Regions from separate parts of the Nitrospirillum bahiense genome, predicted to be linked through region 3. Evidence: predicted binding sites of a transcription regulator. Region 3 holds the regulator's gene; each other region holds the start of a gene.
The links. The regulator PhoB, encoded in region 3, activates phosphate uptake and scavenging genes when phosphate is short. The targets are predictions, from matches to a motif close to TNTCATAAAACTGTCA.
Positions count from the first base shown of each region.

Region 1 (7,697 bases), on a different contig from region 3:
ATGATCCCTGCCCTTCGCTTCGGGTTCGTACAAAAGCGCCGCCAGCCGGCCCTGCGTATGGGCCAGGCGCGCCTCAAGAAAGGCGATGCGGTCCAACATCAGGGTCAGCGCATCCCCCACCGGATCGGGGATCAGGTGGTGGTCCAGGTCGATACGGCCGGCCGTGCCCCGCCGGGCGCGGGGGTCGCGCACCACCCGGCCGGGAATGCCCACCACCGTCATTCCCGGCGGCACGTCCTCCACCACCACGGAATTGGCGCCGATGCGGGCGCCGGTCCCCACGCTGATGGGCCCCAGCACCTTGGCACCGGCGCCGATCAGCACGCCGGACCCCACGGTGGGATGGCGCTTGCCGGGCGACCAGCTGGTCCCGCCCAGGGTGACACCGTGATACAGGGTCACGTCGTCCCCGATCTCGGCTGTTTCCCCAATCACCACGCCGGCGCCGTGGTCGATGAAGAAGCGCCGGCCGATGCGGGCACCGGGGTGGATGTCGACATTGGTCACCAGCCGCGCGAACCAGGACAGCAACCGGGCGGGAAAGCGCAGGCCGCGCCGCCACAGCCGGTGGGCGATGCGGTGGTGGATGACGGCGTGCAGCCCCGGATAGGTCAGCACGATTTCCATCGTGTGCCGGGCCGCCGGGTCGCGCGCCTTCACGCAGGCGATGTCCTCACCCACCAGCCCCCACAGTCCGCGTTCCCGTGCCATGGCCGCCCCTATCCCGCCGGTCCGTCACCCTGGTCAGTCGCCAGCGGCCTCGTAGAACTTCAGCAGCTCGCCCTCATTGATGGGGCGCTTCCAGGCGACGGCGCAGTTGCGCACCTCATCCAGCACGCGGCGCGCGCGGCCCTCATCGGGGGACAAGCCCAGCGATTTCAGGGCATTGTTGATGGCGGCCATGCCGGAATGCTTGCCCAGCACGATGGAGCGCACGCGGCCGAACCAGGCGGGGTGGATGGCCTCATAGGTTTCGGGGTCACGCAGCAGGCCGGATACGTGGATGCCGGACTCGTGGGCGAAGACGGCCGAACCGACGATGGACTTGGCCACCGGGATGGGCCGGCCGGCGGCCGCGGCCACCAGTTCGGCCAGGCCCGTCAACTGGGTCAGGTCCACACCCGTCCGTCGTTGGGCGATGGGCCCCAAGGCCGCCACCACCTCCTCCAGCGCCGCGTTGCCCGCCCGCTCACCCAGGCCCAGGACGCAGACGCTGGCATGGGTGGCGCCACCGCGCACCGCCGCTAGGGTGTTGGCGGTGGCCAGGCCCAGATCGTCGTGGCCGTGGAATTCCAGTTCCAAATCCGTCTCCGCGCAGAGCTGGCGGAAGATCTCATGGGTGCGGAAGGGATCCAGGATGCCCACGGTGTCGGCGAAGCGGAAACGGTGGGCGCCCGCCTCCTCCACCGCGGCGACGACGCGCAGCAGGAAGTCCATCTCCGCCCGGCTGGAATCCTCGCCGCCGACCGCCACGGCCAGGCCCCGGTCCCGCGCGTAGGACACCACGCGGCGGATGCGGGGGATGATGTCCTGGCGGCTGATCTGCAACTTCACCCTGATCTGCCGGTCGGATACCGGCACGGACAGGTTCACGCGCGTCAGGCCGGTGCGCAGGGCGGCGTCCACATCCGCCTCCGTCATGCGGCACCAGGCGATGGCCGCCGACTGGTGGAGGGAGGCGCCGATCTCGGCCATGGCCTCGATCTCCTCGGCGCCCATGGCGGGGATGCCGGCCTCGATCTCATCCACGCCGGCGGCCTCCAGCTTGCGGGCGATGGCCACCTTTTCCGCCGTGGTGAAGGCGACGCCGGGCGCCTGTTCACCATCGCGCAACGTGCTGTCATTTATGACGATGGGCGGTGCCTTGAGCATGCTGCGTCTCCTTGAGCGAAGGGTCAGGCGAAGGTGGGGGCACGGTCCCGCCAGAGGGGTGAGCTGGACCGCAGGCGGCCGACGATGTCGGGCAGGACATCGAGGACCCGGTCGATGTCGGCGACGGCCGTGTCACGGGAAAGTGAGAAGCGCACGGCGCCCCGGATGGCGCCGGCCGGCACGCGCATGGCGCGCAGCACATGCGACGGCTCCATCCCGCCGGAGGCGCACGCCGAGCCGGAGGACACGGCAATGCCCGCCCGGTCCAGCAGCAGCAGCAGGGCGTCGGCATCGACATACTCGAAGGCGATGCAGGCGGTGTTGGCCAGGCGGTTGCCCCGGTCGCCCAGAACGTGGGCCTGACCGATTTGCGCCAGCACGCCTTGCTCCAGCCGGTCGCGCAGACGGCCGATCCAGCCGCGTTCCGTTTCCAGATAGCGCGCCGCCAGGTCGGCCGCGGCGCCTAAGCCAACGATACCGGGTACGTTTTCCGTTCCGCCGCGCCGGCCCCGTTCCTGCCGGCCGCCGCGCAGCAGCGGACGGAAGGCGGTGCCCTTGCGCAGATACAGCGCGCCGATACCCTTGGGACCGTGCAGCTTGTGTCCCGACAGCGACAGCATGTCGATGTCCGTATCCCGCAGGCCCAGGGGCACCCGGCCTACGGCCTGGACGGCGTCGGTGTGGAACAGGGCCCCGGCGGCATGGGCCTGGCGCGCCAGCGCCGCCACCGGAAACAGGGTCCCCGTCTCGTTATTCGCCCACATGACGGAGACCAGGGCCGTGCGCGGCCCCAGCGCCCGCTCAAAATCGTCCATGTCCAGGCGGCCGTCGCCATCCACCCCCACCGTGTGCACCTTGACGCCGCGCGTCTTTTCCAGGTGCGCCGCCAGCGCCAGGATGGCGGGGTGTTCCACCGCCGTGGTCACGATCTCATCCCGGCCAGGCTGGCTTTCCAGGGCCGACAGGATGGCCGTGTTGTTGGCCTCCGTCCCACCGGAGGTGAAGACCACCTCATGATCGTGGGCGGCGCCCAGCAGGGCCTGCACCTGGCGCCGCGCCAGCCGGACGCCGTCCGCCGCCGCCGCGCCGACGGCGTGGGCGGAGGACGGGTTGCCGAACCGCTCCGTGAACCAAGGCAACATGGCGGCCACCACGCTGGCGTCGGTGGCGGTCGTCGCATTGTTGTCGAGGTAGACGGGGCGCATGAGATGGTTCCCACTGCCGGATCAGTGCGGGCCCGGCGCCCGGCCCAGGACCGGGACCAGGCGGACGAAGGTCCCCAGGCGCTCCACCACCCGCGCCTGGATGCCCTCCAGCGTGGCGCTGCTGAGGCGGCACATGACACAAGCCCCGGTCAGCCGGACGCGCACGATGTCGCCATCCACGTCCAGCAGCTCACAATCCCCGCCGTCCCGTTGCAGGCCGGGGCGGATTTCGGCGATGGCGGCGCGGATGACCTGGACGCGGCGGTCTTCCGTGCCGTCCGGCACCGCCCGGTCAACCGTCTGTTCTTCAAGCGTGGGGATCAGCATGGCCGGCCCCCTCAACCGAAGGACTTGCCGCAGCCGCAGGCGGACCTGGCGTTGGGGTTGTCGAAGGTGAAGCCCGAGCCTTCCAGCGCCACGACGAAGTCGATGGTGGTGCCGTCCAGCAGCTCATGACTCTTGGTATCGACGAAGACCTTGACGCCGTCCTGGTCGATGACGGTGTCCTCCGGCCCCGCCTCGCCGGCCAGGCCCATCATGTATTTGTAGCCGGCGCATCCGCCGGCATCGACGCTGATGCGTAGCCCGCCCGTGGGGCTGGCGGCGCCGGCGATGGCGCTGCGGACGGCGTTCAGGGCGCTGGGGGTCAAGTTGATCATGGGGCACCTGCAAGGGTTGGTGACCTGTGATCCTCCGCAAGGGGCATGCCACGGCAGAGTTCATTGGAAAATATGGGTTTTCCCGCCGAACCCTGTTGCCTTCGCACCCCCGATGTCGGGTTTGCGACAGGGGTGTTTGCTGCAATCGGCGGGGCGGGACACGCCAAAATCCCGCAAATCCAAGGCCGGCGGCCCGGTTGCCCCAACCGGCAAAGCCTTTGCAAAGGGGGGGGACGCTTGAGGCCCCGCCCCCGCGGGCCCGCCCCCGTACAGGAGCCGCACCCGATGACGACCACCGCGACGACGATCGAGAAAACCGCCCTGGCCCGCCTGGCCCAGGAAGACCGCCTGATGAACGCCGTGCTGAAGGCACCCACGACCAAGCCCGGCCGTTTCGGCTTTCGCGGCGACATCGCCCTGAAGTTCCAGCCGCACATCGCGGATGAGAAGCGCCCGCCGGAGTACAAGCTGGAACAGGTGCTGACCTATGCGCAGGAGGGGGAGGCGACGATCCCCGTGCTGGCGGGTTACGTCCATTCCTTCGCCTATCTCAAGGACGTGTCGGAGGTGCTGTCCGGCCTGCTGCGGTCCGATGGGAAGTACTTCATCTTCTGCAACAACATCGACCTGCTGGCCGGGTACCAGGTCACCCTGGACGGCATCACCTTCGTCGTCCTGCCCTGCGATGAATCCACCGTGTGGAAGGAGATGATGGACCTGATGGGCGTCGACAAGAACGACATCAAGAAGCTGGACACCGCCGGCAAGCTGGACGTGCTGCTGGATATCGCCCGGCGCTTCGACCGAAGCTATCCGGCCATAAGCTATGAGGATGGCGTGGCACAGATGCTGCCGGTGAAAAACCGTAACGAGAACCGGCCGGTCTGATACAGGGCGGGGGCGCTACGGCGCCTCTTCCACCAGGGTGACGCCGGTGACGCAGATGTCCCCATCCTCGACGGACAGCATCACCGGCTCAAGCCCGGCGCCCTGGCATGGGCCGTCCACGCACAGGCCCGTGCCCAGGTCGAACAGGGCGCCGTGCTTACCGCACATCAGCCGCGTGCCGTCCGGGTCCAGGAACTGGTTGCGTTCCCAGTCCAGGTGCACGCCGTTGTGCGGGCAGCGGTTGACGTAGCCCACCACCTGCCGCCCCCAGCGCACGACGATGATGGCCCAGGGCCGGTGCGTCCCATCGCCATCGACGCGCAACAGCTGAAAGCCCCTGGCCTTGCGGCTGGGGATGTCGTCCACGCGGCACAGGACATAAGTCTCTGACATGGGCGGTATCTTTAATGGACGGGCGGCGGCCGGCCGGAGCGGAGGTGGGCCATCATGGCCTCGCCATCCTCCGCCCCAAAGCAATGGTCGAAGTCATCGCACTCGGTACAGACGGGGGCGGTGCACAGGGTGAAGCCCTCCGCCCGGCAGATCATGCGGAACAGGAACTTCTTCCATTTCATGTCCTGGCTGTTGCGGCGGGCGAGGCCGCCGAAGTGGCGCTGCATCAACGACGACAGCTCGCCCCGGTTGCGCAGGCCCAGATCCTGCCAAAGGTGGTTGGGTCGGCTGCACCGTCGGGCGATCATGGTCGCCAGGTCGCGCTGCAGCGGGGTGCCGCCGTCGGCATACATCCACAGCAGGTCACGCACCGCCTGCTCATCCTCCTCCAACGCGGCGGGGCCGTCCGCCAGCGCAGCCATGCCGGCCCAGGCGTCCGGGAACAGGCGCAGGGCCAGGTCCTCAAGGGCGATGCCATCCAGGCCGGCACAGAGCGGCAAAGACCCCCGCCCGGTCGCCGCCTCGGCCCAGGCCAGCGACAGGATGGCGGCGGCGACGTGCAGATCGAAGGGATCGGCCTTCCCCCCGGCCCGGTCCATCAGCCAGCGATAACAGGCGTCGGCGCTGCGCATCGGTTCCCCCCTCCTCAGGCGGCATCTGCGGCCAGGGGCGCATGGGTCTGGCAGTTGGCGGGGCAGACCCGGGCGCAAGCGCGGCAGCCGACGCAGGCACCCGCATCGTCCATGACCATCACCTTCTTCTCGATCTCATCATCGTCGTCATCATTGCCGAGATCGACCAGGTCACCCTCCTCGGTCAGGCCCTTCAGGACCATGACCCCACGGCCGCAGACCTTGAAGCAGCGGCCGCAGCCGATGCAGCGCTTGGCATCGATGGCGATCAGGAAATCCGGCTGCCAGGACCGGCCGTCGCGGGTGAGAGAGGACATAGGGGCGAACTCCTTCTAGGGCGCGACGGACAGCTGCGCGGCGGTGGCCCCGGCGGTTTCCAGCGTCTTCAGGTCGGCGCGCTTGCGCTCCAGCGCCGCGAAGGCGTCGTGGGCGCGCTGAGCCACCTCCAGGATGGAGGTCCAGTTGACGGGCAGTTCCTCCGACAGGTCATGCAGGTCCATCTTGGCCTGCATCGCCCGGGCCGATTGCTTCTTGATCTCGCTCTTCAGGGCCTCGACATCGCTCATGGCAATTCCCCCATCCGCTCAATAACGGGCGACGTCGGGAAAGCGCCCGATCATGTCCACGCCCGCCTGGACGTACTTGCCCCCCTCCTCCGCCAGCTTGGCCAGGGTGTCGAAGCCGAAGCGGTGGACATCGCGCAGTTGCTTGTTCACCACCACCAGCCGGCCGCCGATCAGCACCATGCGGCCGAAACCCTCATGGCTCATCTTCAGCATGGGGGACACCATGACGCCCGTCGCCTGCTCGATGCTGAGCGCCACGGCGTTGAAGAACAGCTCCAGCCGCCAGATGGTCTCCGGATCCGGGTCGCCCAGGATGGGCAGCTGCCGCCGCTTCTCCTTGTCGACGATATAGGGTTCCAGCAAATCCAGGTCGGCCTTGCCCTCCCAGGTGCCGTGGGTGTCCTGGGCGCGCCAGATCACGATCAGCTGGCGGATGAAGGGGCTTTGCGCCGCCACCGTTTCGGGCGGCAGGTCCAGAACGTCGGACATGGGTTTCAATCCTCGAAATCCAGGGTGCGGGGGGCCCCCTTGGCCATGGCCTTGCGCAGCCAGGGCGGCGGCGTGCCGTTCAGCACGGCGCGCAGGCGCTCCAGCAGATCCTCGATGGGTTCCGGCTGGGTGACCTTCATGGGGTGGATGTTGCTGGCGACGACGCGGGCGGCGCCGGACCCGCCGATGGCGGCGACATAGAGGATGGCGCAGTCCTTGATCGCCTCGATCTTGGGCGCCAGCTTGTCCTCGTTGCCGTCCTCCTGCAAATCACCGGCGAACTCCACCGCTTGCAGCAGGCGGTAGCCGTCGGGATCCAGTTCGTAGATGGCGATGTTGCGGGCCCAGCCGAAATGGGCGTCGACCCGCTTCATGTCCTGCGTGGCGAAAGCGACCTTCATGCGGCTTCCCCTTTCGATTGAGCGCCGTCCCCATCCACCACCCGCCAGGTGTCGGGGGTGGCCTCGTGATGCTGTTCGGTGTCGGCCATCACCAGGTTGCTGAGGGCGAAGATCAAATCCCGCGCCCCGCGGTAGCCGACGGAAACCAGGTGCCCGGCCCCCAGCCGGTCGAACAGGGGCAGGCCCATGCGGAAGAACGGGATGCCCAGGCGGGCCGCCGCCTGGCGCCCATGGGAATGGGTGATCAGCAGGTCGCACCCCCGCTCCCGCGCCCGCCGTTCCAGATCCTCCAGGTCGCCGATCAGCACCTCGTCCGTCTCCACCCCGGCCAGGACGGGCGAATGGGTGGTGGTGACGGCGGCAGTGATGTGGGCGCCCATGGCGTGCAGCATGCCGCCGACATGGGCCAGCAGGTCGGGTTCCGCCCCGATGGCCACCTTGCGGCCGCCAATGTGGAAGTGTCCGTCCAGCATGGCGTCCACCAGCTGTCCGCGCTGCCGCCGATATTTGACGGGCACCGGCCGGCCGCTGATCTCCGACAGGAACATGATGAAGGCGTCGGTCGTCTCCAGACCGCACAGGCGCGGGAACA
Region 1 is NZ_VITO01000002.1:125,505-133,201, reverse strand. Features, by position in the region: gene cysE (serine O-acetyltransferase) at 1-711, opposite strand, end outside; gene nifW (nitrogenase stabilizing/protective protein NifW) at 1-2, opposite strand, end outside; gene nifV (homocitrate synthase) at 745-1,872, opposite strand; gene nifS (cysteine desulfurase NifS) at 1,896-3,077, opposite strand; gene FBZ88_RS03195 (NifU family protein) at 3,099-3,404, opposite strand; gene FBZ88_RS03190 (HesB/IscA family protein) at 3,416-3,736, opposite strand; gene FBZ88_RS03185 (hypothetical protein) at 4,022-4,624, shown strand; gene FBZ88_RS03180 (Rieske (2Fe-2S) protein) at 4,640-5,017, opposite strand; gene FBZ88_RS03175 (nitrogen fixation protein NifQ) at 5,029-5,649, opposite strand; gene fdxB (ferredoxin III, nif-specific) at 5,664-5,966, opposite strand; gene FBZ88_RS03165 (CCE_0567 family metalloprotein) at 5,982-6,215, opposite strand; gene FBZ88_RS03160 (NifX-associated nitrogen fixation protein) at 6,234-6,704, opposite strand; gene nifX (nitrogen fixation protein NifX) at 6,710-7,105, opposite strand; gene nifN (nitrogenase iron-molybdenum cofactor biosynthesis protein NifN) at 7,102-7,697, opposite strand, start outside.
Region 1: a site for PhoB is predicted at 3,850-3,865, ahead of FBZ88_RS03190 (HesB/IscA family protein). Genes of this name have one in related genera too.

Region 2 (7,697 bases), on a different contig from region 3:
CTGTTTCAGGATCGCGGAAATCTCTGCGGCGCGGATTTCCATCAGCCCACCCCTTTCATGGCGATTTTCAGCTTGGTCAGTTTGGTGCGCACGGAACTGTCGATCATGCGCGATCCGACCTTAACGATCATGCCGCCCAGCAGCGACGGGTCGACGCTGGCGGCAACGGTAACTTTGGAGCCCAGGGCCTTCTTGAGCGCATCGGTCACGGCCGACAGCTGCTCTTCCGTCAGCGGACGGGCCGAGATGACGGTGGCCGTCTCTTCGCCGCGGCGCTGGGCCAGCTCGGCAAGGAAGGCGACGATCATGCCGTCGAGGGCGAAAAGCCGGCGGTTCTGGGCGACCAGACCAATAAACTTGCGCACAAGCTCGGACGTGCCCGCCTGTGACAGCACCGCCTCCATGGCGCGGGCCTGCTCGGCACGCGACAGGACGGGGCTGCGCACAACGCGACGCAGGTCTGCGCTTTCGGCGAGAACCTGCTTGAGCGACGTCAGGTCCTGCGCGGTTTGGTCCAGCGCCTTCTGCTCGTCGGCAAGGTCGAACAGCGCCGCCGCGTAGCGGGCCGCCAGTCCGGATACGACTGTCCCTTGGGATGCCACCTGGAAACCTCGGTTAATCCGCAGACCTGAAGGATTTCAGGGCCTTAGCAATGTGGGTCCGAACCGGGTGAAAACCACCCCGGCGTCGGGCGTCGTGCACATAACACAGGGCGCCGCAGGGCGCAACTCCATCACTCCATCCAAAGCATACTATCCCACGGGTGAGCAGCCCGCTTTAAGGCGCCATTAACAGTTGGGGCCGCATAGTCCCCTCAACGCGCCAAAGCCACCCGGCGCCCGACGAAAAAAAGTCCGGAGCCTTCCGGGCCCCTCCGATCCAGGGTGGCAGAGTGCTGGTGAGTCATGACTGTCGTCCCCTTCTCCTCTGCCCGCTTCACCCCCTTCGATCTGACCGAGTGGAACAGCGTCGCCCAGCCCAAGCTGGAGCGTGGCCTGTGGGAAACGGTCAGCCGCCACACCGCGCCCGACCATGATCAGCTGATCGTGCGCTTCCCCAACCTGGACCGCCCGGTCTTCCGGTTCGAGCGGGACCGCCGCGGCACCTATCGCCTGTACTTCAACGACCGCCGCGGCTGGTACTGCATCGGCACCGGCGAGAGCGCCGAGGAATGCCTGTCCGTGTGGCGGGGCCGCGTGCCGCGTGCCACGGCCGAGGCCGGCGCACAGGCGGGCCGTTGAGCGTCCGCCGCTATACTAAAGAACGAGGGGGCCATGGGCCCCATCGGAGCCTGAGTTGTCTGGTGAGAACCCGATTTTAGGTGGCCTGACGTTTATAAGGTCTTGGAGTCGCGTACCAGTCGAGTGGCCTAGCGTTGCCTGGAACCAGAGTTGCCTGAACACCGACTTCAGTAGCGTTGCCTGATTTGACGCCAGGGGGCAGACCAGCGCCCCCTTTCAGGGCAGACGGGACACGGGGCGGAGCGGCGGCGCCAGCACACGGAAGGGCGCCGCCGTTTCCATATCCACCGGCAGCCGGGCGATGGTGTCGCCATCCCCCTGCACCGGATCGCCGACCGGCCCCTCGATCCGCACCCGCACCGCCGGCATGACCCGGTATCCCAATCCCCCCTTCGCTTCCGTCCGGCGGGCCAGCCGGCCCGTCACCAGCGCCGCGCCATAGCCCAGCGCCGCCAGCCGTCCGCCCGCCTCGAACAGGCAGACGTGGAAGCCGCCCTCGTCCAGCCGGGCGTCGGGCGCACAGACGAAGCGGCCGCCATAGAAATGGCCCTTGGCCACGATGCAGGACGCCGCCTCGTGCTCGCGGACATGGCCGGCCGCGTCCGTCGTGATCACGCGATAGCGCGGGCTGGGCCAGCGCGCGATCTGCGCCAGGCTTTCCAGCACATAGGCGCCCTTGCCGATACGGCGCTTCACCCCGGGATCCACCCCTTCCACCACGTGGGCGTCCAGACCCACGCCGGCCATCATCGTGAACAGGCGGCCGTTGGCGCGCCCGGCATGGATAGTGCGCGGCACCGCGCCCGCCAGGGTGCGCGCCAGCTCGGCCGCGCCGGACGGCAGGTCCAGCTCCGCCGCCAGCACGTTGGCCGTGCCTAGGGGGATCAGACCCAGGGGGATCAGGCGCGGGCCCGGCGGCGACAGGGTCGGCGCCGCCAAGAGGCCGTTCACCACCTCGTTGATGGTGCCGTCGCCGCCCGAGGCCACGATGGCGTCGGGAATGCGTCCGTCCGTCAGCGCGCCAGAGGCGGCCAGGCCGGCCAGGCGTTCGGCGTCGCGCGGGCCGGTGGTTTCCACCACCGCCACGTCGGCGCCGCCCTGGCGCAGGGCATCGACCACCCGCCCGATCAGGCCCCGCCGGCGACGGCCCGCCACAGGATTGTGAATGATCAGTAGTCGGCGCGCGGGCGCGGACACAGGTTCCGTGACAGCCAAGTGAAGGGCGGAAGACATATTTATGAATGCCCCGTGAATATATGGTGAAGTCCTTGAACTAACCTTCATCACCATTTGTCTTGCCCTACATGCTGCGGTATAGCCCTGTCAACATTACTATTGATTGTCTGCGTGGGTCATCTCGGGGGCGTAGCATGGAGACGGACATGGAGACGGAACACGAGGCCCCGCGGCGGTACCGCAGCATATGGCTCTCCGATCTGCATCTGGGAACCCGTGGCTGCCAGGCCGACATGCTGCTGGATTTCCTGAAGCACACCGAGTCGGAATACCTGTACCTGGTCGGCGATATCGTCGATGGGTGGCGCCTGAAGAAGGGCTGGTACTGGCCGCAGGCCCACAACGACGTGGTGCAGAAGGTGCTGCGCCGGGTGCGCAAGGGCACCAAGGTCTTCCTGATCCCGGGCAACCATGACGAAGTCTTCCGCGACTTCATCGGCCTGCAGTTCGGCGGCGTCACCATCCTGGAGGATGCGGTCCACACCACCGCCGACGGCCGCCGCTTCCTGGTGCTGCACGGCGACCTGTTCGACGCGGTGGTGAAGTACGCCAAGTGGCTGGCCTATGTCGGGGACAGCGCCTACACGGTGCTGCTGACCCTGAACACCTGGCTGAACGCCGCCCGCCGCCGCTTCGGCTTCCAGTACTGGTCGCTGTCCGCCTACCTGAAGAACCGCACCAAGAAGGCGGTGGAGTTCATCGGCAATTACGAGCAGGCGCTGGCGGACGAGGCCAAGCGCCGGCAGGTCGACGGCATCATTTGTGGCCACATCCACCACGCCGAGATGCGTGACATGGGTGGCGTCCTCTACTGCAACGACGGGGACTGGGTGGAATCGTGCACCGCATTGGTCGAACACGCCGACGGCACGCTGGAGATCATTCATTGGGCGGACGAAGTGCGCAAGCGCGCGGCGGCGCGGCAGCCTGGGCAGCCGGGCGGGACGACGCAGAAGGCTGCAGCGTGAAAATCCTGATCGTCACGGACGCCTGGCATCCCCAGGTGAACGGCGTGGTCCGCACCCTGACCACGACGCGCGATGAATTGCGCCAGCTGGGCCATGAGGTTGAGGTCATCGCCCCGGACCGCTTCCGCACCGTGCCCATGCCGACATATCCGGAAATCCGGCTGGCGCTGAAGCCCGGCGCCCGACTGCGCCGCATGATCGACGAGATCGCGCCCGACGCCATCCACATCGCCACCGAAGGCCCCCTGGGCCTGGCCGCGCGGCGCTATTGCCTGCGCCGGCGCATCCCCTTCACCACCGCCTATCACACGCGGTTCCCGGAATATGTCCGCGACCGTTTCCCCATCCCGCTGCGCCTCAGCTACGCCCTGGTGCGCCGCTTCCACGCGCCGGCGTCCGCCGTCATGGTGGCGACGCCGTCCATCGAGAACGACCTGGTGGATCGCGGCTTCCGCAACATCAAGCGCTGGTCGCGCGGCGTCGATACCGACCTGTTCCGCCCGCGCGAGAAGGACTTCCTGCCCTTCCCCCGCCCCATCTTCATGTATGTGGGCCGGGTGGCGGTGGAGAAGAACATCGAGGCCTTCCTGTCGCTGGACCTGCCCGGCACCAAGGTGGTGGTGGGCGGCGGCCCGCAGCTGGACGAGCTGAAGGCCAAGTACCCGGCCGCCCAGTTCGTAGGCCCCAAGCATGGCGAGGAACTGGCCAAGCACTACGCCGCCGGCGACGTCTTCGTCTTTCCCTCGCGCACCGACACCTTCGGCCTGGTGCTGTTGGAGGCGCTGGCCTCCGGCGTGCCGGTGGCGGCGTACCCGGTGCCGGGCCCGCTGGACGTGCTGGCCGGGTCGGACGTGGCCGTGCTGGACGAGGATTTGCGCAAGGCCGCCCTGGCCGCCCTGGAAATACCGGGCGACAAGTGCCGGCGCCACGCCCTGACCTTTTCCTGGTCCGCGTCCGCCGCGCAGTTCCTGAACAACCTGCGCCCCTTCCGCGGCCATCCGGCCTTGGACCCGGTGCCCGTCCTGGACCCGGCCCCGCAAGCGGACGAGACCAAGAAAGCCAGCTGATCGCGAGGGTCCCCGCGTTCATTGAAGATGGCGCGGACCCGGTGCTAGGGTGGCGGCGACCGTGGCGGGCCGCCCCGCCGCCCTATCCGTTCCCCTGACACGATCGGCATGCTGGAAGCGCTTTATCGCGGGCTGACCGCCCTGGCCGGCCCTGCCGTCCGCCGCCTGCTGGACCGGCGGCTGGCCGCCGGCAAGGAAGACCCCCTCCGTTTGCCCGAGCGCCTGGGCCATGCCGGCCTGCCCCGCCCCCCTGGCCGGCTGATCTGGTTGCACGCCGCCAGCATGGGCGAATCCATGGCCGTGCTGCCGCTGATCGACCGGCTGCTGACCCTGTCGCCCCGGTCCACCGTCCTGATCACCACCGGCACCGTCACCTCCGCCGCGCTCATGGCCAAGCGCCTGCCGCCGGGCGCCATCCACCAGTTCGTGCCGGTGGACCTGCCGGCGGCCGTGGCCCGTTTCATGGACCACTGGCGGCCCGACGCGGCGCTATGGATCGAATCGGAATTCTGGCCCAACCTGCTGCGCGCCCTGCGTAAGGCCCAGGTGCCCGCCGCCCTGGTGAACGCCCGCCTGTCGGCCGGCAGCCACCGCAACTGGCGCCGCGCGCCGCGCACCGCCCATCGCCTGCTGTCCACCTTCCGCCTGGCGCTGGCGCAAACGGCGACGGAGGCCGGGCGCTTGCGCGATTTGGGCCTGGCCGACGTGCGCTGCGTCGGCAACCTGAAATACTCCACCAGTCCCTTGCCGGCGGAGCCCCAGGCCCTGGCCGCGTTCAAGGCCGCCGTTGGCGACCGGCCGACCTGGGTCTTTGCCAGCACTCACCCGGGCGAGGATGACCTGGCCGTCCAGGCGCACCAGCGCCTGGCCCCTCGCATCCCGGGGTTGCTGACCCTGGTGGTGCCCCGCCATCCCGCGCGGGGGCCGGAGGTCGCCGCCGCCTTCCAGGCCCGAGGCCTGACCGTCAGCCGCCGCGCCACCGGCGCCTTGCCGGACGCCACCGACGCCCTGCACGTGGCCGACACGCTGGGAGAGCTGGGGCTGTTCTTCCGCCTGGCGCCGGTGGCGGCCATCGGCGGATCGTTCGTGCCCGTGGGCGGGCACAACCCCATCGAGCCGGCGCAACTGGGGGCCGCCATCGTCTACGGCCCGCACATGCATAATTTCGCGGAGATTGCCGCGACCCTGGAAGCCGCCGGCGGAGCCCGGCGCGTGCCGGATGTCGACGGCCTGGCCGCGGCCGTGCACACCCTGCTGACCGACCCGGACGCACGCGCTGCCCAGGCCGCCGCCGCCAAGGCCGTGGCCGACGACAACCGCGACGCCGTGGACCGGGTGATGGCGGCCCTGGCGCCCCTGCTGGCCGAGGCCGGCCTGCACCTGACCGGGGATGCCCGGTGAAGGCCCCCGGCTTCTGGTATCGTCCCGCCGGGCCGCTGGCGGCGCTGCTGAGCCCCCTGGCCTGCCTCTATGCCCTCGGCGCCCGCTGGCGCCAGGCCAAAGCCACGCCGCAGGACGCCAGCATCCCCGTCATCTGCATCGGCAATTTGGTGGCGGGCGGTGCCGGCAAGACGCCGCTGTCGCAGGCGGTGATGCGGCACTTGCGCGCCCGGGGCATCCAAGCCCACTACCTGTCGCGCGGCTATGGCGGCCGGCTGAAGGGGCCCCTGCGGGTCGATCCGGCCCGGCATGGCGCCGCCGACGTGGGGGATGAGCCGCTGCTGCTGTCCCGCACCGCCCCGGCCTGGATATCGGCGGACCGCCTGGCCGGCGCCCGCGCGGCGCGCGATGGCGGTGCCGAGGCCGTGGTGATGGACGACGGCTTCCAGAACCCGGCCCTGGCCAAGGACCTGTCGCTGCTGGTGGTGGATGGCGGTGCGGGCTTCGGCAACGGCCACGTCATCCCGGCCGGTCCCCTGCGCGAGGCCCTGGGCGACGGCCTGGCCCGGGCACAGGCCGTGGTGATCGTGGGTGCCGATCGTACGGGAACCGGAGCGAGGGTGGCGACGCTCGCCCCCGCCCTGCCCATCCTGGCTGCGCGGCTGGTGCCGGACGCAGCCGTGGCCGCCGGGCTGGCCGGCCGCCCGGTCCTGGCCTTCGCCGGCATTGGCCGGCCGCAAAAGTTCTTCGACACCTGCGTTGAGCTGGGCCTGACGGTGGCGGAGGTGGTGCCCTTCCCCGACCATCACCCTTACACGAAGGGCGAGATCGCCCGCCTGCTGGAACGCGCCGCCACCCTGGGTGCCGTGCCCCTGACGACGGAGAAGGACTGGGTGCGACTACCCGCCGCGCACCAAACCGCCATAAAAGCCCTGCCCGTGGTGCTGGCCTTCGACGACCCCGGTGCCCTGGACCGTGTTCTGCGAACGGTGTCCTAGAGACACCGGGTTCCCAGGGCGGGCGCGTGCGAGCGCGCTTGACCCCTGGCAAAAAGCGCCCGATAGCTTAGCCGCCGCCGGGGTCGGGACCCGGCGGCACCCGTTTTTGTCCGCCTTGGAGGTCACCTTTCCGGGGTCCGGATAAGGGGTCGATACCGAATTCCCCCAGGACGGCCGGCCCATCGCCATGGGGACCGGCACGGGAGTTTCCATGGCCGAGCACGGTACCCAGCCCTCCTCCCTGCGCTACGCCATCGAGGCGGCGGGCATCCGCACCCTGTTCTTCCTGCTGGGCCTGCTGCCCGCCGACGTGGCGTCGGACTTCGGCGGCTGGATCGGGCGCACCCTGGGCCCCCGGCTGGGCGGTAACGCCAAGGTGCTGCGCAACCTGGAACGGGCCATGCCCCAGCTGGACGCGGCGGGGCGCCGACGCGTGGCCCGCGAATCCTGGGACAACCTGTGCCGCACCCTGGCCGAATATCCGCACCTGAAGACCATCTCGCGCGAGTGGGAGCAGCGAGTGGAGCTGATCGGGGCGGAGCATGTGCGGGGTCTGGTGACCGATGGCAAGCCGGGCGTCATCCTGACCGGCCATTTCGGCAATTGGGAACTGGTGGCCATGACCGTCTTCAAGTGCGGCACCACCATGACCGCCATCTACCGAGCGCCCAACAACCCCTCGGTCGACAAGCTGCTGGCCGAGGCGCGGGGCGAGCTGGGCACCACCCTCGTGCCCAAGGGTCGCGCCTCCGCCAAGGGCATCCTGGCGGCCATGCGGGCGGGCGGCATCTTGGGCATCCTGGCCGA
Region 2 is NZ_VITO01000025.1:32,151-39,847, reverse strand. Features, by position in the region: gene atpA (F0F1 ATP synthase subunit alpha) at 1-42, opposite strand, end outside; gene FBZ88_RS25950 (F0F1 ATP synthase subunit delta) at 42-602, opposite strand; gene FBZ88_RS25945 (hypothetical protein) at 906-1,241, shown strand; gene FBZ88_RS25940 (diacylglycerol/lipid kinase family protein) at 1,458-2,438, opposite strand; gene FBZ88_RS25935 (UDP-2,3-diacylglucosamine diphosphatase) at 2,612-3,445, shown strand; gene FBZ88_RS25930 (glycosyltransferase family 4 protein) at 3,442-4,512, shown strand; gene FBZ88_RS25925 (3-deoxy-D-manno-octulosonic acid transferase) at 4,621-5,913, shown strand; gene lpxK (tetraacyldisaccharide 4'-kinase) at 5,910-6,890, shown strand; gene FBZ88_RS25915 (lysophospholipid acyltransferase family protein) at 7,102-7,697, shown strand, end outside.
Region 2: a site for PhoB is predicted at 2,469-2,484, ahead of FBZ88_RS25940 (diacylglycerol/lipid kinase family protein). Genes of this name have one in related genera too.

Region 3 (7,697 bases):
ACATCTTCCGCGGCGCGCTGGACGTGCGGGCCAGCACCATCAACGACGCCATGAAGATCGCCGCCGTCAACGCGCTGGCCGAGCTGGCGCGCGAGGACGTGCCGGATGAGGTCGATGCCGCCTATTCCGGGCGGCGCCTGCGCTATGGCCCGGAATACATCATCCCCGTGCCCTTCGACCCGCGCCTGATCGTGAAGGTGCCGGCGGCCGTGGCCCAGGCGGCCATGGACACCGGCGTCGCCAAGCGCCCCATCACGGACATGGAGGCCTATGGCCGGGCCCTGCGCCTGCGCCTGGACCCCACCGCCGACAGCCTGCAGCAGATCTTCGACAAGGTGAAGGCCAACCCCCGCCGCGTCGTCTTCGCCGAGGGTGAGGAGGAGCGGACGATCCGCGCCGCCTTGGCCTTCCGCTCGGCCGGCTATGGCACGCCCATCCTGATCGGCCGTGAGAAGGTGGTGGCGGACCAGATGGCCGCCCTGGGCCTGCCCCAGGGCAGCGCGCCGCTGGAGGTGCGCAACGCCCGCCTGTACCAGTCCACGGAAAACCAGCGCTACACCGACTTCCTGTACGCGCGCCTGCAGCGCAAGGGCATGCTGCACCGGGACTGCCAGCGCCTGGTGAACCAGCACCGCAACGTCTTCGCCGCCTGCATGGTGGCGCTGGGCGACGCCGACGCCGTGGTCACCGGCCTGACCCGCGACTTCTTCACCTCGTACGAGGAGATCGGCCACGTCATCGACCCGCGCGAGGGCGCGCCCGCCTTCGGCCTGTCGGTGCTGGCGCTGCGCAAGCAGACGGTGTTCATCGCCGACACCACGGTGCATGAGCGCCCGACCGCCCAGCAGCTGGTCTGCATCGCCGAGGGGGCGGCCCGCATGGCCCGCCAGATGGGGCATGAGCCCCGCGTGGCCTTCCTGTCCTTCTCCAACTTCGGCCAGCCGATGCGGGAGCGGGCGCAGCATGTGCGCGACGCCGTGGCCCTGATGGACCAGCGGGGCGCCGACTTCGAGTATGAGGGCGAGATGTCGGTGGACGTGGCCCTGGACCACGACCTGATGAAGCGCCTGTACCCGTTCAGTCGCCTGTCCGGCCCGGCCAACGTGCTGATCATGCCGGCGCTGCACACCGCCAACATCGGCGCCAAGCTGCTGCAGAAGATGGGCGGCGGCACGCTGATCGGCCCGCTGCTGATCAACCTGGAGAAGCCGGCGCAGATCGTGCAGATGGGCGCCACGTCCAACGAACTGCTGACCGCCGCCGTCATGGCGGCCCACGACAGCCTGCACACCGCAGGCTGACCGGGGGCAGGCTGATTGCGGCTGGCGGACGGAAAAAGCGTATCCAGTATACATACGCCGCCGGCCATGGCCGGCGGCGGTGCTTAAGTAAAAGAAGGCCATGGCTGGCGGGGGAGTTCCCGATGGCCGTGGCCTTTTCTTATGAAGCGGGATAGCTCAACGGCGGGTCCCGGGATTAAACTTCCATGACGTGGGTTCCTGGCGCCATTCCTGCGCTATGTTCGGTGCAATGAACGGGAAGGCGCACTTTTGACCTGGCCTGTTTTGGCCGTGTCACGGGAATCAGCATGGGTGGGTTTGGGAGATGAGTCGTTTGGAAACGCGCCCCGATCGTTTTGTCGCCATCGCCGTGCTGATGCTGGCGCCGACGGCGGCGCTGCTGGGCGCGCTGGTGATCGCCGGGCGGCTCAACATCCTGCTGGCGCTGGCGGCCTTCGCCCTGGTGGCCGCCGTGACCGCCGTCGCGCGCCACCTGGTGCTGCGCGACAGCCGGCTGATCGCCGCCTACCTGGACCAGGTGCGCGAACGGCGCACACCCCTGCCCCCGCCTCAGGCCCGCACCCTGACCGGCGCCGCCCTGCTGGAGGACATCGCCCAGCTGCACCAGAACTGGCTGCGCCACCGGGAGGAGATCGAGCATCGCCTGGCCGCCGACGAGGCGGTGGTGGAGGCCCTGCACGACCCCCTGATGCTGGTGGACGACAAGCGCAAGGTGGGCCGCGCCAACAGCGCCGCCCGCGCCCTGTTTGGCGACCGCATGCTGAACCGCGACCTGGCGGTCAGCGTGCGCAACCCCGACGTCCTGGCCGCGGTGGACGCCGTGCTGGCCGGCGGCGACAGCCGGCGGGTTGAATTCACCCTGCCCCTGCCGGTGGAGCGCGTGCTGGAGGTGCGGGTGACGCCCTTCCGCCCGGCGGCGGAGGACGGCGTGCCGGAGCATGAGATCACCGCCATCGTCACCCTGCACGACATCACCGCCATCAAGCGGTCGGAACAGATGCGGGCCGACTTCGTGGCCAACGCCAGCCATGAGCTGCGCACGCCCCTATCCACCCTGGTGGGCTTCATCGAGACGCTGCGCGGCCCCGCCCGCGACGATGCCGACGCGCGCGACCGCTTCCTGGCCATCATGCAGGAACAGGCCGGCCGCATGTCGCGCCTGGTGATGGACCTCCTGTCCCTGTCGCGCATCGAGCTGGATGAACACACCCACCCGACCGGCGAGACCAATGTCGCCCAGCTGGTGCACAGCGTGGTCGCCATGCTGGAGCTGAAGGCGGCGGCGCGCAAGATCACCATCCGCGTTCAGGGCGGCGAAGACCTGCCGCGCGTGCAGGGGGACGAGGACCAGCTGACCCAGGTGTTCCAGAACCTGATCGACAACGCCATCAAGTACGGGCGCGAGCAGACCGACGTGGTGGTGTCGCTCGAACGCGCGGAGGCGCCGCCGGCACCGGGCGCCACCGGCATCCGCGCCCGCCAGGCGCCGCAAAAGGTGGCCGGCATCAAGGTGTCGGTGACCGACAAGGGCGAGGGCATCGCCCGCACCCATCTGCCCCGCCTGACCGAACGCTTCTACCGCGTAGACGCCGCCCGCAGCCGCGCCTTGGGCGGCACCGGCCTGGGCCTGGCCATCGTGAAGCACATCGTGAACCGCCACCGCGGCCGGTTGACCATCGACAGCGAGGTGGGCAAGGGCAGCACCTTCACCGTGCACCTGCCCGGCGTGGAAAAGGCGGCGGAGAAACCGGAAAAGCCCGTACCCCAATCTGCCCCGAATCTGTCACAGGAAGGCGGCCGGGGCGCCGCCTGAGGGTGGGCCGGCGCCGGCCATGCCCGTGGTAGCGCTACCCCCGTATGAGATAAGCCACTGAGGCAGCATGGGTTTCAGGGAGCGACCTGTCCGGATGCGCCGTCACAAAACTGTCGTTTATCTGTAGCAATTCCATAGCGACCTGCCGCTATGGTCCACCTGCCCGACCGGCGATGTGTCCCGCCGGCCGCCGTTTTTCATGCCCCGGCCGGGACCGCCGGGGGTGGGGTGGTAAGAAAATGCCGGCCGAGCATACGGTTAAGTCGTTCGAGCAGCAGCTGCAGCGCCTGTCCAACCTGATCACCCAGATGGGTGGCGTGGCCGAGGCCCAGGTGGATGGCGCCGTCCAGGCGGTGGTGCGCCGCGACGTGGACCTGGCCGCCCGGGTGATGCAGGCCGACCATCAGCTGGACGACTACGAACGCGGCATCGAGCAGGAGGCCGTGCGCATGCTGGCCCTGCGCCAGCCCGTGGGCAGCGACCTGCGCGAAATCCTGGCCGCCCTGAAGATTTCCGCCGACCTGGAACGCACCGGCGATTATGCCGCCAACATCGCCAAGCGCAGCATGGCGCTGGCCAAGCTTCCCGCCGTCCGGCCCGTCAGCGCCATCCCGCGCATGGGCAAGCTGGTGGAAAGCATGCTGAAGGACGTGCTGGACGCCTATATCGATCGCGACGTGGGCAAGGCCATCGACGCCTGGAACCGGGATGAAGAGCTGGACGACCTGTACACCAGCCTGTTCCGCGAGGTCCTGACCTATATGATGGAAGACCCGCGCAACATCACCCCTTGCACCCACCTGCTGTTCATCGCCAAGAATCTGGAGCGGGCGGGCGACCACGCGACCAACATCGCGGAGACCATCCACTTCCTGGTGCTGGGCCAGACGCTGACCTCCGTCCGGCCCAAGCATGACCAGTCCAGCTTCGTCGTCGGCCCCACGGCCGATGTCGACCTGCACGGCAGCGGTCTGCACGGCGCCGACGCCGTGGACGATCTGTGAGCCTTTCCCCGGGCCCCTCCACGCCCGGGCCTGCAAACGATTAGATTGACCGCCGCTTACCCCGACCCCGGACAGCCAGTTTTAGGGACACCCCATGAACGCCTCGTTGAAGCCCTTGGTTCTGATCGTCGAGGACGAAGCCGACCTTGTCACGCTGCTGAGCTACAACCTGGAGAAGGAAGGCTTCCGCGTGCTGACCGCCGGCGACGGCGAGGAAGCGCTGCTACTGGCCGACGAGCAGGCGCCGCACCTGGTGCTGCTGGACTGGATGCTGCCGCTGATGAGTGGGCTGGAGGTCTGCCGCCAGATGCGCCGCAACCCCAAGACCCGCGAAATCCCCATCATCATGCTGACCGCCCGGGGTGAGGAGGCGGACAAGGTGCGCGGCCTGAACTCCGGCGCCGACGACTATATTTCCAAGCCCTTCAGCCCGACCGAGCTGGTGGCCCGCATCCGCGCCGTGCTGCGCCGGGCCGTGCCCTCGCTGGCCGAGGAATTGCTGCGCTACGGCGACATCAGCATGGACCTGGCGGCCCACCGCGTGCGCCGCAACAGCCGCGACATCCACCTGGGCCCGACCGAGTTCCGCCTGCTGCGCCACTTTATGCAGCACCCGGGCCGTGTGTTCTCGCGGGAGCAGTTGCTGGACATCGTCTGGGGCCACGATGTCTATGTCGAACCGCGCACCGTTGACGTGCACATCCGCCGCCTGCGCAAGGCCCTGAACGAGGACACCGAGTTGGACATGATCCGCACCGTGCGCTCGGCCGGCTACGCCCTGGACATGAAGTCGGCTTGATATTTCCATATCAGCGGCACGAGGGGAAACCGCGTGCCGCTGCTTGGCCCCCGCATCAGGCGGTGAGAGCGGCCGTCGCCAGGTTCGCAGCCTCATCCGCCGTGGCGGCCACCTCCATCGCCACGCCGAAGGCCTTGACCGCCATGACGGCCTGGGCCTTGAAGGCGGCACGACGCACCGCGTTCGGCTCCACCGTGATCACCGCGCGGCATAACGCCGCCAGGGCGTCGCGGTTGCGCTTCAACCACAGGCCGCGCAGGCGCCGGTCTTCATGCGCCTCCGCCTCCGGGGGATCACGCATGATGATGACGAAGGGCAGGCCCCGTTCCAGCAGGGCGTCCATCTCCCGTTCCCACTGCGGCGCGTAGCCAGGCCGGGTGGTACCGGGGCGGGTCGTTACCACGGGAAAGCGGCTGAGATCGTGTATCTCGAACAGGCTCATTCTCAATCTCCTTAAAACACGTCCGCAAATAAAGCCGCGGCGCCCACTTCCGAGAGGTGGATGGCGCGGGCGGCACGGGTGCGCATTTCCGCCTCATACTCCCGCGCTGCCGCCGAGGCCGATGGAATGCGGGACAGGCTGGCCGCCAGCACGGCGGCGTCGCGCAGCGTGACGTTGGCGCCCAGGCCACCGGCGGGGCTCATGGCATGGATGGCATCGCCCAAGAAGGTGACGGGCCGCGGCGCCCAACACGGCCAGGTGCGGGCCAGCCGCGCGCTGCGCACCGGCAGCAGCGCCATGTCCCGGGGATCGGCATGCCGGAACAGGCCGCACAGCTGGGGATGCCAGTCGCGCGCCAGATGATCCGCCACCACCGCCGGCGCGGCACCGGGGAAGCGCCCCATCAACCGGGTCCTGGGGCCGATCAGCGCCCAGTACAGATAGTCGTCCACGAGGCTGAGCCCGCCCCGGTCGCCCTCCGTGGGGTCGAACAGCATGGGTTCGACGATGCCGGCATAGCCGTCGGCGAAGACCACGCTGGTACCGGCACAGAGGTCGTCGCCCACCGCCGCCCGCACCTGGGGTGTCAGGGTGGTGCGGCCATAAAGGCAGACGGCGCCCACGTCCAGCGGCTCCGCCTGAGGCATCAGCTGGCGGCGGACGGCGGAATTGATGCCATCGGCCGCCACCACCAAGTCGGCCCGCACCGACGTGCCGTCGGCGAAGGCGACATGAACCCGGCCGTCGGCGCCCTCGGCCAGGGCCTGGAAGGCGGCGCCGAACCGCACCCGGTCTGCCACGCCGGTCAACAGGATTTCCCGCAGGGTCTGGCGGTGGGCGCAAAGGTCGCCCGCCGCTTCCCGGTGGGGGGCGCCGTCATCAGCCGCGCTCCATACCGCCGGCGCCCGGCCGGTCACCGGCGCCAGCTGACCGTCCAGGAAGCGGGTGCGTGGGGCGGGCACGGCGCAGGTGCGCCGGAACAGGTCATATAGGGTGGGGGAAAGGCAGCGGGCCAGGGCATCGGCACCGTCCGCGTCGATGCGCAGACGATAGCCCTGGGAACGGCTGTCCACGCCCGCGTCCCGCTCATACACCACGCAGTCGATACCGGCGCGCGTCAGCGCCTGCGCCAGGCACAGGCCACCCAGGCCCGCGCCAATGATCGCCACCTGCGTCCCGTCCATCTCGTCACCATCCGCCAAAACTCCGCACTGGGGATTCGGTACCGTGAAACAGGACAAGCTTGATAACGACAGTCGGACGAAAAATAATGCGGAACGGCCAAACCGATCGCCAGCCGCCCGCCCAGCCATCCGCCCTTTGGAACGCCCATGCGCCACGCCCACGACACCGCCCCCATGACCAAGGAAGCCTTCCTGGAGATGTGCGAGCGGACAGACGGCCCACCCGTCGTGACCTTCTGGGGCAGCCATTCCGCGGAGGACCGGACCCGCATCGGCACGCGGGAGATCGACTGGCACACCCATCGGCGGGGGCAGCTGTTCTGCATCGCCAACGGTCTGATCCATATCCGCACCGCCCATGGGTCCTGGATGCTGCCACCGCTGCGGGCCGGGTGGATACCGCCCGGCATGATGCACAAGTTGACCATCAGCGGCGCGCTGTTCGGCTGGGGTATATTGCTGACGCCGGAGGCCAGCGCCGGCCTGCCCGATCGTCCCTGCGTCATGGGCATCAGCGACCTGTTGCAGTCCCTGGTGCGGCGGGTGGCGGAATGGCCGCTGGAGGCGACGCTGACGCCGGAGCAGGAGCGGCTGCTGGCCGTGCTGCTGGACGAGGTCCGCCTGGCCCCGGATGAACCGCTGCACCTGCCCATGCCCACCGACCCCCGGCTGTTGCGCTTGGCCCTGCGCCTGCTGGAGACGCCGGACGACGACCGCACGCTGGACGTGCTGACGCGCGACGCCGGCCTGTCGGAACGCACCGCCCGCCGCCTATTCGCGGCGGAAACCGGCCTGAGCGTGACCCAGTGGCGCCAGCAGGCCCGGCTGACCCTGGCCCTGGAACGCCTGGCGAAGGGGGAGGCGGTAGCCGAGGTGGCGGACGCCCTGGGCTATGCCACGCCCAGCAACTTCATCGCCATGTTCCGCCGTGCCTTCGGCGAGCCCCCCGCCCGCTATTTCGCCCGAAGGGGGGTGGCGGCTTGACCTTCCGCCTAGGGCGGCCAAACAGATAAGCCACTTATCCTGCCCCGTTTTCCCTACCGTTTTTTAGGGGCAGGCCTGCCCACCAAGCCCGCTACCCAAGCGCCCGTCCCGACGCTATGGTGCCGCCATGGTCGATCATCCCACGCCCCCGCCCTTCACCGCCGACACCA
Region 3 is NZ_VITO01000013.1:67,305-75,001, reverse strand. Features, by position in the region: gene FBZ88_RS18880 (NADP-dependent malic enzyme) at 1-1,301, shown strand, start outside; gene FBZ88_RS18875 (ATP-binding protein) at 1,606-3,114, shown strand; gene phoU (phosphate signaling complex protein PhoU) at 3,354-4,118, shown strand; gene phoB (phosphate regulon transcriptional regulator PhoB) at 4,213-4,917, shown strand; gene FBZ88_RS18860 (hypothetical protein) at 4,973-5,359, opposite strand; gene FBZ88_RS18855 (FAD-dependent oxidoreductase) at 5,371-6,543, opposite strand; gene FBZ88_RS18850 (AraC family transcriptional regulator) at 6,691-7,527, shown strand; gene FBZ88_RS18845 (class I SAM-dependent methyltransferase) at 7,655-7,697, shown strand, end outside.